2 regions of the Actinoplanes sp. NPDC023714 genome follow, and region 1 is predicted to be linked to the other one. Evidence: riboswitches for the same ligand, from Rfam matches in the RefSeq annotation. Region 1 holds a riboswitch; the other holds the start of a gene.
The links. A riboswitch is a leader RNA that binds a small molecule or an ion and turns the genes downstream of it on or off. The one in region 1 is predicted to bind thiamine pyrophosphate.
Positions count from the first base shown of each region.

Region 2: another riboswitch for thiamine pyrophosphate. It lies ahead of AB0G10_RS30955 (thiamine phosphate synthase); the one in region 1 lies ahead of AB0G10_RS39665 (ECF transporter S component).

Region 1 covers NZ_JBFAAR010000014.1:125,223-131,637, reverse strand. The annotation lists gene AB0G10_RS39680 (PHP domain-containing protein) at 1-769, opposite strand, end outside; gene AB0G10_RS39675 (energy-coupling factor transporter transmembrane component T) at 864-1,667, opposite strand; gene AB0G10_RS39670 (ABC transporter ATP-binding protein) at 1,705-3,135, opposite strand; gene AB0G10_RS39665 (ECF transporter S component) at 3,139-3,729, opposite strand; TPP riboswitch at 3,766-3,871, opposite strand; gene AB0G10_RS39660 (alpha/beta hydrolase) at 3,882-4,715, shown strand; gene AB0G10_RS39655 (DUF6328 family protein) at 4,747-5,256, shown strand; gene AB0G10_RS39650 (hypothetical protein) at 5,189-5,830, opposite strand; gene AB0G10_RS39645 (transcriptional repressor) at 5,847-6,248, opposite strand; gene AB0G10_RS39640 (metalloregulator ArsR/SmtB family transcription factor) at 6,245-6,415, opposite strand, start outside.
Region 2 covers NZ_JBFAAR010000008.1:189,340-195,754, reverse strand. The annotation lists gene AB0G10_RS30970 (thiazole synthase) at 1-237, opposite strand, end outside; gene thiS (sulfur carrier protein ThiS) at 239-439, opposite strand; gene thiO (glycine oxidase ThiO) at 430-1,443, opposite strand; gene AB0G10_RS30955 (thiamine phosphate synthase) at 1,440-2,030, opposite strand; TPP riboswitch at 2,024-2,134, opposite strand; gene AB0G10_RS30950 (ATP-binding cassette domain-containing protein) at 2,301-3,947, opposite strand; gene AB0G10_RS30945 (methyltransferase) at 3,975-4,580, opposite strand; gene AB0G10_RS30940 (hypothetical protein) at 4,677-5,393, shown strand; gene truA (tRNA pseudouridine(38-40) synthase TruA) at 5,395-6,210, opposite strand; gene rplQ (50S ribosomal protein L17) at 6,325-6,415, opposite strand, start outside.

The sequences.
Region 1 (6,415 bases):
CGACCGCGACGGTCGGGTCGGCGTCGCGCCAGCCGCGGATCTCGTGCGGCGAGTCGATGCCGCGCCGCGCCGGGTGGTTCGCGAAGAACAGCGCGCCGTCGATCTTGCGCTTCTTCACCTGCTCGCCGAGGAACTTGATGCCGGCGATCGCCAGCGCCTCGTTCTGGGCGGCGGTGTTGGTGGCCGGGACGAACGTGCCGTCGTACGCGTTCTCGAACTGCTTGAGAACCTCGACCTCGTTCTTCGAGGGCGTCACGAAGACGGTCGCGTGCTCGGCGGCCGGGATGTTCCACTCCAGACCCTGGAAGGTGAGCAGCCCCTTGAGCTGCTCCCGGGTCTTCCGGATGTCCGGGTTGACCTTCTCCACACCGATCTTGGCGTGGGCGGCGCTGCCGTGGTCGGTGATGACCAGCCAGTCCAGGCCGTACGCGTGGCCCTTCTGCGCCTGGTCGAGCACCCGGTACTGGGCGTCCGAGCTGTACTGGGTGTGGATGTGGTGGTCGCCCGCGAGCCACTGGAACGAGCCCTTACCGGTTCCGCCGCCCTTCGGGGCGTGCGTGTGCGGCAGGCCGGCGGCGGCAGCGGCGCCCGGGTGGGCGAGGACGGAGGCGGCCGCGCCGGCGCCGAGCAGGCCCGCGCCGAGCAGGAACCGGCGGCGGGTGGCGTCGCCGGGGGAGAGTTCGGACTCCGGAACGCTCAGGTCGAGCGCCTCGGGGACGTCAGCCCTGGTCGCGTCGGAAGAATGAGTGTGGTCGTGGCCGTGACCCATGTGGTGAACTCCTACGAAAGATCGTTGAGTGCACCTCACCCTCGTCCGATCAGGACAACTTCCGTTGTCGATCTCGTGACGGCCGGTGGAACGGTCAGCCGACAACCGGCTCGAAGAAGCCGAGCAGCACGGACGCGGTCAGGATCGCGGCGGAGGCGGCGATCGCGGCCACCACCAGGGCGGTGTCGGCCCCGGTGAAGTGCTGGCGGCGGGCGTACGTCCGGGGCGTGGCCGCGTCGAACCCGCGGGCGTCCATCGCGACGGCGAGCCGGACGCCGCGCCGCAGCGCGCCGACGACCAGCGCGAACGCCGTCGAGACGAAGAGCCGCAGCTTCGCGACCGGGTTGCGGCCCGCGTCGACGCCGCGTGCCCGGCGGGCCAGGGTGAGCGTCCGCCACTCGTCGGCGAGCAGCGGGAGCAGCCGGAACGCGGCGAGCGCGCCGATCGCGAACCGGGCCGGGGCCTTCGCGTTCTGCACGAGCGCGTCGGCCAGGTCGGTGGGGTCGGTCGTGGCGAAGACGACGATGCCGGGCAGTGCCACCGCGAAGAGGCGCAGGATCAGGCCGGTCGCGCCGGCGAGCACCCCGGTCGTCACGTCGAACGGGCCGGCCGAGAAGAGCAGGGCGCCGCTGCGGTCGGCCGCGAACATGGTCATCGCGACGAGCACGCCGGCGGCCGCGAAGAGCAGCGGCGCGGCCCGCTTGGCGAGGTGCCGGAAGCGCACGCCGAAGAACGGCAGCAGGACCAGTTCGACCAGCAGCGCCACGGCCGGGGTGAACGGGTCGACCGTGGCGATCAGCGGCAGCGAGAAGAGCAGCGCGGCGCCGAGCTTCGCGACCGGGTTGCGGCGGGCCAGCGGCGCCGAGGGGTCGGCGATCGGCTCCAGGGCGAGGGTCATGCGCACGTCCCGGGAGCGGAGAGGAGAGGGAGCCGGGTCACGGGCGGACCCTCCGGGGGAGCGGGTCGGGGTCGGGCTCGCCGAGGGGGACGGTGCGATCGGCGAGGGTACGCACGAACGCGTCGTCGTGGGTGACCGCGACGATGCCGTGGCCGGCCGTGCGCAGCTCCGCCAGCAGAGTGATCAGTTCCAGCCACGTACGCCGGTCCTGGCCGAACGTCGGCTCGTCCAGCACGAGCAGCCGGGGCGCGGTGGCGAGGGCCGTCGCGACGCTGAGGCGGCGTGCCTCACCGCCGGAGAGCGTGTAGGGGTTGGCCTCCGCGAGCCGGTCGAGCCGCAGGCGTTGCAGCAGCTCGTCGACGATGGCCCGGATCTCGGCGGGGGACCGGCCGATCCGGCGGGGCCCGAGCGCGAGCTCGTCGGCGACCCGGCCGGTGACGAACTGGTGCTCCGGGTTCTGGAAGACCGACCCGATCCGCTGGGTCAGCGTGGCGGCCCGCCACCGGTGCGGCGGCCGCTTGTCGCCGAACGCCATGATCCGCCCGGAGGTGGGCGCGAGCAGCCCGCCCAGCAGCAGCGCGAGGGTGGACTTGCCGGCGCCGTTGGGCCCGGTCACGGCCAGCACCTCGGCCTCGCCCGCGGCGATCGAAACCGGTCGGAGGCGGCCTTGGACAGCCACGTGCTCCGCCCGTACGAAAGAAGAACTTGACCGTGAAGTGGCCTTGACCGGCGCGAAGCTGAAGCCCGGCACCCAGACCCCCTCCTCCGCCAGTTTGTCGCCGTAGGCGGCGAAGACCAGCTCGGGAGTGCCGTCGGCGCGCACCCCGCCACCCGGCTCCAGAACCACGACCCGATCGACGAGCGGCAGCGCCTCGGCGACCCGGTGCTCCACGACAATCATGGTCGTTTCCGGACCCGTGGCGTTCGTGATCCCCTCCCGGACGAGGTCCGCGCCGGCCGGATCGAGGTTGGCGGTGGGCTCGTCGAGGAGCAGCAGGCCGGGGCGCAGGGCCAGCACGCCGGCGAGCGCGAGGCGCTGCGCCTCACCGCCGGAGAGCGCCGCCGTGGAGCGATTGATCGGGTACGGGAAGCCGACGCGATCGAGCACGTCGCTGACCCGGGGCCAGATCTCGGCGGCCGGCACACCCCGGTTCTCCAGGCCGAACGCCACGTCGTCGCCGCTGCGGGCCATCACGAGCTGGGTCTGCGGATCCTGGAAGACGATGCCGACCGCGTCCCGGGCCTTCGCCGGGTCGAGCCCGTCGATCTCGATGGTGCCCTCGGACTGACCAGAATCGGACGGCAGCAGGCCAGCCAGCGCGGCGAGCAGGGTGCTCTTGCCGGCCCCCGAGGGACCGAGCAGCAGCACCCGCTCGCCGTGCCGGACGTGCAGGTCGAGCCCGCGGACCGCCCAGGCGCGGCGCCCGGCGTGCCGCCACCCGAATCCGCGGAGCTGAACCTCACTCATAGCTCAGATGAGTGCCCTGTCGCGGCCCGCTCCGAACCGGTCCAGGACGCCGGTCGGCGCGAGCGCCCGGACCAGTGCCCAGCTGCCCAGGCCCGCGATGATCACGCTGCTCACCACGGTGAAGGCGGCGTAGGGGATGCGGTAGCTGCCGAGCGCGTACTCCGAGTTCCAGACGACGAAGTCGAAGATCGCCGCGCTCAGGCCGGTCAGCGCGCCGGCGAGCAGGGCGGCCGGCAGCTTCCAGGAGTGGTAGCGCAGGGCCGCGAACGCCAGCTCGGCGCCGAGCCCCTGGCAGAGGCCCTGGACGATGACCGTGCCGCCCCACTGGTTGCCGAGCAGCGCCGAGATGATCGCCGCGACGGTCTCGGTGTAGAGGGACGCGCCGGGCTTGCGGATGATCAGCCCGGAGAGGACGGCCGGCATCAGCCAGATGCCGTAGAGGATCGCCTGGGCCGGCGGGAAGAACGCGAACGCGCTCTCGGTGACGCTCCAGACCGTGCCCCAGGCCCAGAAGATCACGCCGAAGGCCACGGCGATGACGGAGGCGATCACGATGTCTATCGTGCGCCAGCGGTGGTTGTTGTCGTTTTTCATGACGCCTCCCAGCGGTCACCGGGAAGAGACGCGTGCATAGAGAAGAGACCGAGCTTCCTGCGCTGGCATTACCCAGATCAGGTACTAGGGTCTGCGGCTTTTCGCCGCACTCTCAGCGCTGTGCGCTCCCCTGTCGGATTACATTTGCTCGGATGAACCTAACACGGACGGAAATCAAGGCTCGTGGGCTGACCTTCGAGATCTCCGAGAGCGGACCCGCTGACGGTGAGCCCGTCCTTCTGCTGCACGGTTTTCCTCAGGACAATCGGGAATTCGAGCGGATCATCCCGATTCTGAATGAGGCGGGACTGCGCACCTACGCGCTCAATCAGCGCGGCTACTCACCCGGCGCCCGGCCGCGGGACGTCGAGGCCTACCGGCTGCGGGAAGCGGTCGCCGACGCGCTCGCGGTCCTCGACGAGCTCGGCGTCGAGCGCGCCCACGTGGTCGGCCACGACTGGGGCGCGCAGGTCGGCTGGCTGCTCGCGGCGAATCACCCGGAGCGCCTGCGGACGCTCACCGCCGTCTCCGTGCCGCACCCCCGCGCGCTGCTGCTCGCCCTGCGGGTGCGGACCTCGCAGAAGGCGCGCCTCGCGTACTTCGAGGTGTTCCGCTCGGCGCGGGCCGAGCGCCTGCTGCTGGCCCGGGACGCCATGGTGCTGCGCTGGATGCTGCGGCCGCTCGTGGCCGAGCGGGTGCAGCGGTACGTCGACGCCGCCCGCGAGCCGGGCCGGCTGACCGGAGGCCTCAACTGGTACCGGGCGTTCTCCTCGGATCAGATCGCGAAGACCGGGGTGATCACCGTGCCGACCACCTATGTGTGGAGCGACAGGGACGGCGTGGTCGGGCTCACCGCGGCGTTGCGGACCGCCGACTGGGTCTCCGCCGACTACCAGCTCTGGGCGATGCGGGGCGTCAGCCACTGGGTTCCGGAGGAGGCGCCGCGTGAGCTCGCCGACGCGGTCCTGGCACGTATCGGCGTTTGACCATGCCCGCCAGTGGGAACGCTGGCGCGTCATGGCGGTCGATACACCATCCCCTCGCAAAAAAGAGTCCGAGAAGGAGCGCTGGGACCGCAACTTCGCGGACCTGCTCCAGGAACTGCGCGTCGCTCAGACCGGCGTGCAGATCCTCTTCGCCTTCCTGCTCACCCTCCCGTTCAGCAACGGATTCCCGAAGGCCACCGAGTTCCAGCGCGACACGTACATCGTCGCCCTGATCAGCGCCGCCTTCGCCACCGCGATGATCATCTCGCCGGTGGCGTTCCACCGTGCGCTGTTCCGGCAGGGCCGCAAGCCCGAGCTGGTCCGGTACGCGCACCGGATGGCCAGCGGCGGCCTCGGCTTCATGCTCATCTCGATGGTCAGCAGCGTCCTGCTGATCACCGACTACGTGCTGGACTGGAAGTGGGCGATCCCGCTCACCGTGATCACCGGTCTCTGGTTCCTGTCGCTCTGGGTCATCCTGCCGCTGGCGCACCGCGACTGGGGCGAGGACGAGGAGTCCGCCGAAGCCCGAGACTCCTGAGCTCCAGCTCGGCCAGCGCATCCACCGCTTCGTCGTCGCCGGCCCGCCAGCTCTGCGCGATGTCCGGGCCCAGCCTGGTCAGCTCGCTGAGCGGCCGGCCGGCGAGAGCGCGCAGCGCCAGCAGGTCACGGCCGGCCGGGTCGTCGCGGACCGCGGCGGCCACGCCGGCCCGCCGCATCCAGCGCAGGCGCAGCGGCAGCCAGAGGAGCAGGACCAGGGCGATCGGCACCGAGATCGCGATGGCCGGGAGGATCATCGCGAGCTGGCCGACCAGATCCTGCTGCTGCTGGCCGGCGTCGGCGATCGAGCGGGCCGCGTCGGCGGCGCCGGTGAACGGCTTCGTCAGGTCGTCGCCGACGACCGGCACCCGGCCCACCTTGCCGCCCGCGTCGGCCAGGTTGTCGGCGATGCCGGCGCCGGCGCTCTCCAGCTTCTGACCGGGGACGGCCAGCTTCTCCACGGTGTCGTGGATCCAGAGGGCGACGCGGATCCAGAGATAGATCCAGAGGACGACGAGGATGTCGGTGAGGAGCTGGCGGATCGCGGTGGGGAGCCGGTCGGCGTAGAGCTTCACAGGGGAAGCTTGGCAGCTACCCCTTCTTGGCGCATTCCTCGCACGTCCCGAAGATCTCCAACGTGTGCGACACGTCCACGAAGCCGTGCTGGCCCGCCACCTTCTCGGCCCAGGACTCCACGGCCGGGCCGGCCACCTCGACGGTCCGGCCGCACGACCGGCACACCAGGTGGTGGTGGTGTCCCTGGCTGCAGCGGCGGTAGAGGTGCTCCCCGCCCGGCGGGCGCATCACGTCGATCTCGCCGGCGTCGGCGAGGCCCTGCAGTGTCCGGTACACCGTGGTCAGCCCGACCCGCTCGCCCCGGTCACGCAGCATCGCGTGCAGATCCTGTGCGCTGTGGAAGCCCTCGGTCTCGGCGAGGACGGCGCTGACGGCGCTGCGCTGCTTGGTGTTTCGCTGGGTCGTTTCGGGGTTCACAGTCGGCTCTCCCTGGCATGGCTGACCGCGTCGGCGACGATGTGGGCGACGTGTTCGTCCACCAGGGAGTATGCGATCTCCCGGCCCTGCCGGACACCCCGCACCACGCCCGCGCCGCGCAGGACCCGCAGGTGCTGGGAGACCAGGGGCTGAGGGGCGCCCAGTTT
Region 2 (6,415 bases), on a different contig from region 1:
CGCCATCTGCGCGGTCTTCACCGCGTCGCCGGCCGTGTAGCAGCCCGCGGTGTTCGGCAGCACCCGAACGCCGAGGCGGTCGAGCATCGGCAGCAGGCCCGGCCCGGCCGCGTCGACCCGGCGCAGCGCCACCGTGACCAGCGTAGTCTCGGACGCCTCGATCGCCTCCTCGAGGGCGGCGAGGCTCTGCGCGCCACCGGTGCCGAGGATCAGCCCGTTGTCCGGGAGGAACGACATCTCAGCCTCCTTGCGCGGCGGTGAGGACCTCGACCCGGTCACCGTCGGCGAGGTCGACCTCGCCCCAGGTGGAGCGCGGCACCACGGTCCCGTTGACGGCGACGGCCACCCCACGCTGGGCGGCGATGAGCTCGGCCACGAGGGTCGCGACCGTGCAGGACTCGGACCGGCTCCGGTCCTGGCCGTTGATCGTCAGGCGCATCCGAACCTCCCGGGGGTGAAAGCGTCGATCAGGGGATCCGCGGCGCCGGTCAGCACCAGATCCGCCACCAGCCGTGCGGTGATCGGGGCGAGCAGCACCCCGTTGCGGTGATGACCGGCGGCGACGATGACGCGGTCGTTCAGGGCACCGATGATCGGCGCGTTGTCCGGGGTCCCGGGACGGTGCCCCACCGTCCACTCGGCGATCTCGTGCTCGGAGAGGCCCGGCACCAGGTCGAGGGCGGCCCGCAGCAGGTCGTGCACGCCGCCCGCGGTGATCGCCCGGTCGGACCGCTCCTCCTGGGTCGCGCCGACCACGACCTCGCCGTCGGCGCGCGGGACGAGGTAGACGTGCCGGCCGTCGGCAGCGCCGTCGACGACGTGCTTGAGCAGGCCCGGTTCGCCGCGCAGCCGGAGGATCTGGCCTTTGACCAGGCGGATCGGGAGGCCGGTGAGTGTGGCCGTCCCGCAGCCGGCCGCAACAATGACCCTGCCTTCCATTTCGGATAAATTCGAAATGTTCCGACGCACAATGCGGCCATTCAGCGCTCTTCGCAACGCCGCCACCACCTTGCGCGGATCGACCTGACGCTCGGTGGGAGCGAAGGCACCTGCCCGGACCCGAGGGGACAGAGCAGGCTCGAGATCACGCGCCTGCGATCCGGTGAGTGTCGTCAGCTTCTGGTGCGCCCATTCGCGCCGCGCCTCGGCCAGATCGTCGGCGGTCAGGGCGACACTCAGCGTGCCGGCGTCGTCATAACCGACATCTCCGAGTTCATCGGCGAAGGCCGGCCACAGCTCGTTCGACGCCGCCAGCAACGGCTCCAGGAACGGGAACTCGAACGCCGACTCCCCACCGGGCGCCAGCATCCCGGCCGCGACGTGCCAGGCGCCGCCGGTCCCGGCCGGCGCGGGGTCGTAGACGGTGACGTCGGCGTTCCGGCGCAGCAGCTCACGGCCGATGGCGAGACCGATGATCCCGCCGCCGACGACGGCGACCCTCATCGGAGCGCTTCGAGGAACTCGGCGACCGCGCGCTTCGGGTCGGCGACGAACGCGCCGATCGCGGCGACGCCGTACGACGGCAGGACCGGCACCCGGTCGGCGGTGATGCCGCCGATCGCCAGCACCGGCGTGCCCGGCACCGCGTCGACGACCGCGGCGACCCCGGCCGGCCCGATCGGTGGCGGTAAGCCGTCCTTCGTGGACGTCGCGAACGCCGGCCCGGTGCCGAGGTAGCTGGCGCCGGCGGCCACCGCGGCCCGGGCGGCGGTCGGGTTCCGGCACGTCGCGCCGATCACCGCGTCCGGCCCGAGCACCCTGCGGCCCGCCTCCACCGGGAGGTCGTCCTCACCGAGGTGGACGCCGTCCGCCCCGGCCGCGAGCGCGACCGCCACCCGGTCGTTGACCAGGCACATCGTGCCGGCCGGCCGGAGGATCTCCAGGGCCGCGACGGTCAGCGCGTACGCGACCGCGTCGGTGCTCTTGACCCGGATCTGGACGGCCACGTCCTCGTGGCCCGCCACGCCGCGCACGACGTCGAGCGAGTCGGTGATGACGTGGAGCCGGGGGAACGGAAAGAAACCGTGCATGAAGCACTCCTCCCTGCGCCGGCATGACCCGGATCAGGTTCGACGGTCGGGGGCCGCATCAGCCCCCCTCTCAGCCCGGTGCCCGGACTCCCGTGGGGTTGTTCTACTAGTCGGACCCTAACCCGACCCATCACATGAACGCTAGCGATTGCCGCCGGTGAGATCGGACTCGGTTTCCCGGCACCCGTGGGGTTTGCGGGTGTCGGGAAACCGCGTCCGATCTCACCGGTTACAAGGCAATCGCCGCGGAGCGAAGCGGAGCCAGCCAGCTCAGCGCACGTCCCAAACCGGTTCGGGAACCTCGACGACCTCGCCGTCGCCCCTGAACAGCACGAAACGATCGAAGGAGCGGGTGAACCAGCGGTCGTGGGTGACAGCCATCACCGTGCCGTCGAACGCCTTCAGCCCCTCCTCGAGCGCCTCGGCCGACGCCAGGTCGAGGTTGTCGGTCGGCTCGTCGAGCAGCAGCAGGGTCGCGCCGGAGAGCTCCAGCAGCAGCACCAGGAACCGCGCCTGCTGCCCGCCGGACAGGGTGCCGAACCGCTGATCGCCCTGCGCCGCGAGCTCGTACCGGTTGAGCGCCTTCATGGCCCCGGCACGGTCCACACCGGACCGGTGCTCGTCGCCGCGCCAGAGGATCTCGACGAGCGTCTTCTCCATGAGCTCGGGACGGTCGTGGGTCTGCGAGAAGTGCCCGGGGCGCACCCGGGCGCCGAGCCGGGCCCTGCCGTCGTGCATCACGTGGGTGAGCGGCGCGCCGTCGACCGGCTTGTGCTCCAGGTCGGGCTCGGATCCGCCGGCCGCGAGCAGTCGCAGGAAGTGCGACTTGCCGGTGCCGTTCGCGCCCAGCACGGCGACCCGGTCGCCGTACCAGATCTCCAGGTCGAACGGGAACGTCAGGTTCTCCAGTTCGAGCTGCTCACACATGACGCTGCGCTTGCCGGTACGGCCACCGCGCAGGTTCATCTTCACGGCCTGGTCCTTCGGCGGCAGCGGCGGCGGGCCGGCCTCCTCGAACTTGCGGAGCCGGGTCTGCGCGGCCTGGTAGCGGGAGGCCAGCCCGTCGTTGTAGGCGGCCTTGTTCTTCAGCGTGAAGACCAGTTCGCGGAGCTTCTCGTGTTCCTCGTCCCAGCGGCGGCGCAGCTCCTCCATCCGCTCGTGCCGGTCGCCGCGGGCCTCGTGCCAGGACGCGAACCCGGCCGGATGCGTCCAGGCGCCGCCGCCCTCGACCGCCACCACCCGGTCCGCGGTCTGCGCCAGCAGCTCCCGGTCGTGCGAGACGTAGAGGACCGATTTGGACGACTCGCGCATCCGCTGTTCCAGCCAGCGCTTCGCCGGGACGTCGAGGAAGTTGTCCGGCTCGTCGAGCAGCAGCACCTCGTCACCGCCGCGGAACAGCAGGTCGAGCGCGAACCGTTTCTGCTCGCCGCCGGAGAGCGTCCGGACGATCCGGTCCTTCGCCTCCTCCCACGGCTTGCCGAGGATCGCGACGGTCACCGTGTCGAACAGGACCTCCGCCTCGTAGCCGCCGACCTCGCCCCAGTGGGCCAGGGCGTTCGCGTACGCGATCTGGCTCTTCTCGGTCTCGTCGAGGGCCGCGGCCGCCTTGCGGACCCGCTCGCCTGCCGCGCCGAGTGCGGGAGAGACCAGGGACAAGGCAAGATCTTCAAGGGTACGGTCATCGCCGATCATCCCGATGAACTGGCGCATCACGCCGAGCCCGCCGGAGCGCGCGATCGTCCCGGACTGTGTCGGGATGTCGCCCGCCACCATGCGCATCAGCGTCGTCTTGCCGGCCCCGTTCGGACCGACGAGCGCCACCTTCGCGCCCTCGCCGACCCGGAACGACACGTCGGAGAAGAGCTCTCGCCCATCCGGCAGCACGAATCCGACGCCGGCGACATCCACGTAACCCATGGCGGCATCCTCCCCGGTGGCCGACCGTCAGTCAGCCGAATTTCGGCCGACCTTGAGCACCCGGAAGCCCTTCTGGCTGGCGATACGCTCCACCCGCCAGCCGAGACCGGTGAGCCAGGTGTGCAGCGAATCACCGCCCAGGTTCCGGTTGATCACCAGCCAGGCCACGCCGTCCGGGGCGAGCCGGGGCAGCCAGCGCTCCATCAGCCCGTGCAGCTCCGCCTTGCCGACGTGGGTGGGCGGGTTGCTCCAGATCTGGTCGAACGTCACGTCCTGCGGAACCTCGTCCGGCGCGGCGACCCGTACCCGAAGCGCTTGTGCATTCTCGGCGGTCAACTCGCGGGCCCGGGAGTTCACGTCCACGGCGTACACCGTCGCGGCCGGCGCCTCGGTCGCCAGCACGCAGGCGATCGGCCCGTAGCCGCAGCCGAGGTCGAGGAACGTCCCGGCGGCGGTCGCGTCCGGCAGGGGCGCCTTGCGCAGCAGCACGGCGGTGCCGGGATCCAGCCGGCCGGCCGAGAACACCCCGGACGCGACGGCGAGCCGGTAGTCCTTGCCGGCGACGCTGAACTCGATCTCGCCGCGCCGCAGCGGCGCATCCGGCTCGGCGGAGAAGTAATGGTCGGCACTCACCCGGCCAGTCTCCCGCCGCGCAACGAGCGGCGAGACGGCGGGGTGCCGGACAACCTGTGCGTTCATAGATCAGCGTCCCCGCCTAGCTTGGGGTCCATGCGGTACGCCACCCCGACGCGCTCCGCCCACGCCCTGGTCGTGAGACCGTTCCCGGGACCGGCCGGACAGCATCGCACCCCTCGACCCCGCAGGCAGCGGCACCTCCGGCGGGAGCCCCACCAGGCCGCCCGCATGCTCACCCACGGGCTGGCCTCGCTCATCGTGCTCGGCATCGTCGTGATGCTGGCGTTTCTCGTCGTCGCCGACGACGGCAACCGGCCGGCCACCGATCCGGGTGCCCCCGACCGCACTCCCCTCACCGCGGCCGAGATCTTCCCCGATCGGGCGTCCCTCTTCCGGGTGGGCGAGGCGCGGGTCGAGGCCGATTGCCCGGTCGCGGTCACGGGTGGGCTGCGGTCAGTGCTTCGAGGGTACGGATGTTCGCAGGCGGTCCGCGCCTCCCTCACCGTGCCCTACGCCGACTACCGGGTGACCGCCGGAGTCCTCACCCTCCCGGACGCCCAGAGCGCCGCCTCGGCCGGCGAACGGGTCCGCGAGCAGGTGGAGACGGGCGACGGCGGCTTCGCCGTCCTGAGCGGGGCCGGGACCACGCCCGGGACCCCGGTGATCTGGCGGACCCACGACCACTACCTGCTCTACTGCGTGATCCTCAGTCCGGGCGACGAACTGGTCCCCAACGACGACCCCGCGGTCACCCGGATCATGACCGAGGTCCTCGACACCCACCTGGCGAACACCCTCGCCGGCCGCTGAGTCAGGCCCGCAGGCGGCGCGTCGCTTCGGCTCGCGCGGCATAGTCGGCCTCGTCGGCGTAGCCGACCGCCACCAGGGTGAGGCCGTGCGCGGCCGCCACCGTGACCTCGCTGGAACGCTCGCGGAGGGTCAGCAGGCGGGCCGGCCACTCGGGTTCGCGGCGGCCGTCGCCCACGAAGAGCATGGCGCCCACCAGGCTGCGGACCATGGCCTGGCAGAACGCGTCGGCCTGGACGGTGGCCACCAGGATGCGGTCCGGGTCGCGGCGCCAGTCGAGGCGGCTGATCGCGCGGATGGTGGTGGCGTGTTCCTTGCGCTTGCAGAAGGCGGCGAAGTCGTGCTCGCCGAGCAGGCCGGCGGCCGCGGCGTTGAGGCGGTCCAGGTCGAGCGGGCGCACCCAGCCGAGGGTGTCGTGCCGGCGCAGCGGCTCGGGGCCCCACGGGTCGTCGGTGACGCGGTACTCGTAGCGGCGGAAGGTCGCCGAGAATCGGGCGTCGAAGGTGTCCGGGACCTCGGTGGCGGCGCGCACCCGGGCGTCCGGCGGCATCAGGGCCGCGAGCCGGCGCACCAGGGAGCCGCCGAGCCGGTCCCAGTCGTCGGCGGGCAGGTCGATGTGGCAGACCTGGCCGGTGGCGTGCACACCGGCATCGGTACGTCCCGCGACGGTCAGGCCTAGCGGAGTGTCCGGTCCGACCAGCCGGCCCAGCGCTTCGATCAAGACCCCGGCAACGGTACGGCGTCCCGGCTGCACCGCCCATCCGGAGAAGTCGGCGCCGTCGTAGGACACGTCCAGTCGTAGGCGGATGGTTCCGGTCATCCCGCGGCGCTTCCCTCGTACGAAAAAAGGTCTTGATCTTCGGACAGGTCTTGATCTTCGGACAGGCGAAAGGCCCGGCACCCTGAGTGGGCACCGGGCCTTTCAACGTGGAACTCAGGCCTTGGTGTCGTCGCCCTCGGCCTGGTCGCCGGGGCCCTCGGCACCCTTGTCACCGGACGCGTTGACCGGAGCCTCGGCGTCCTGG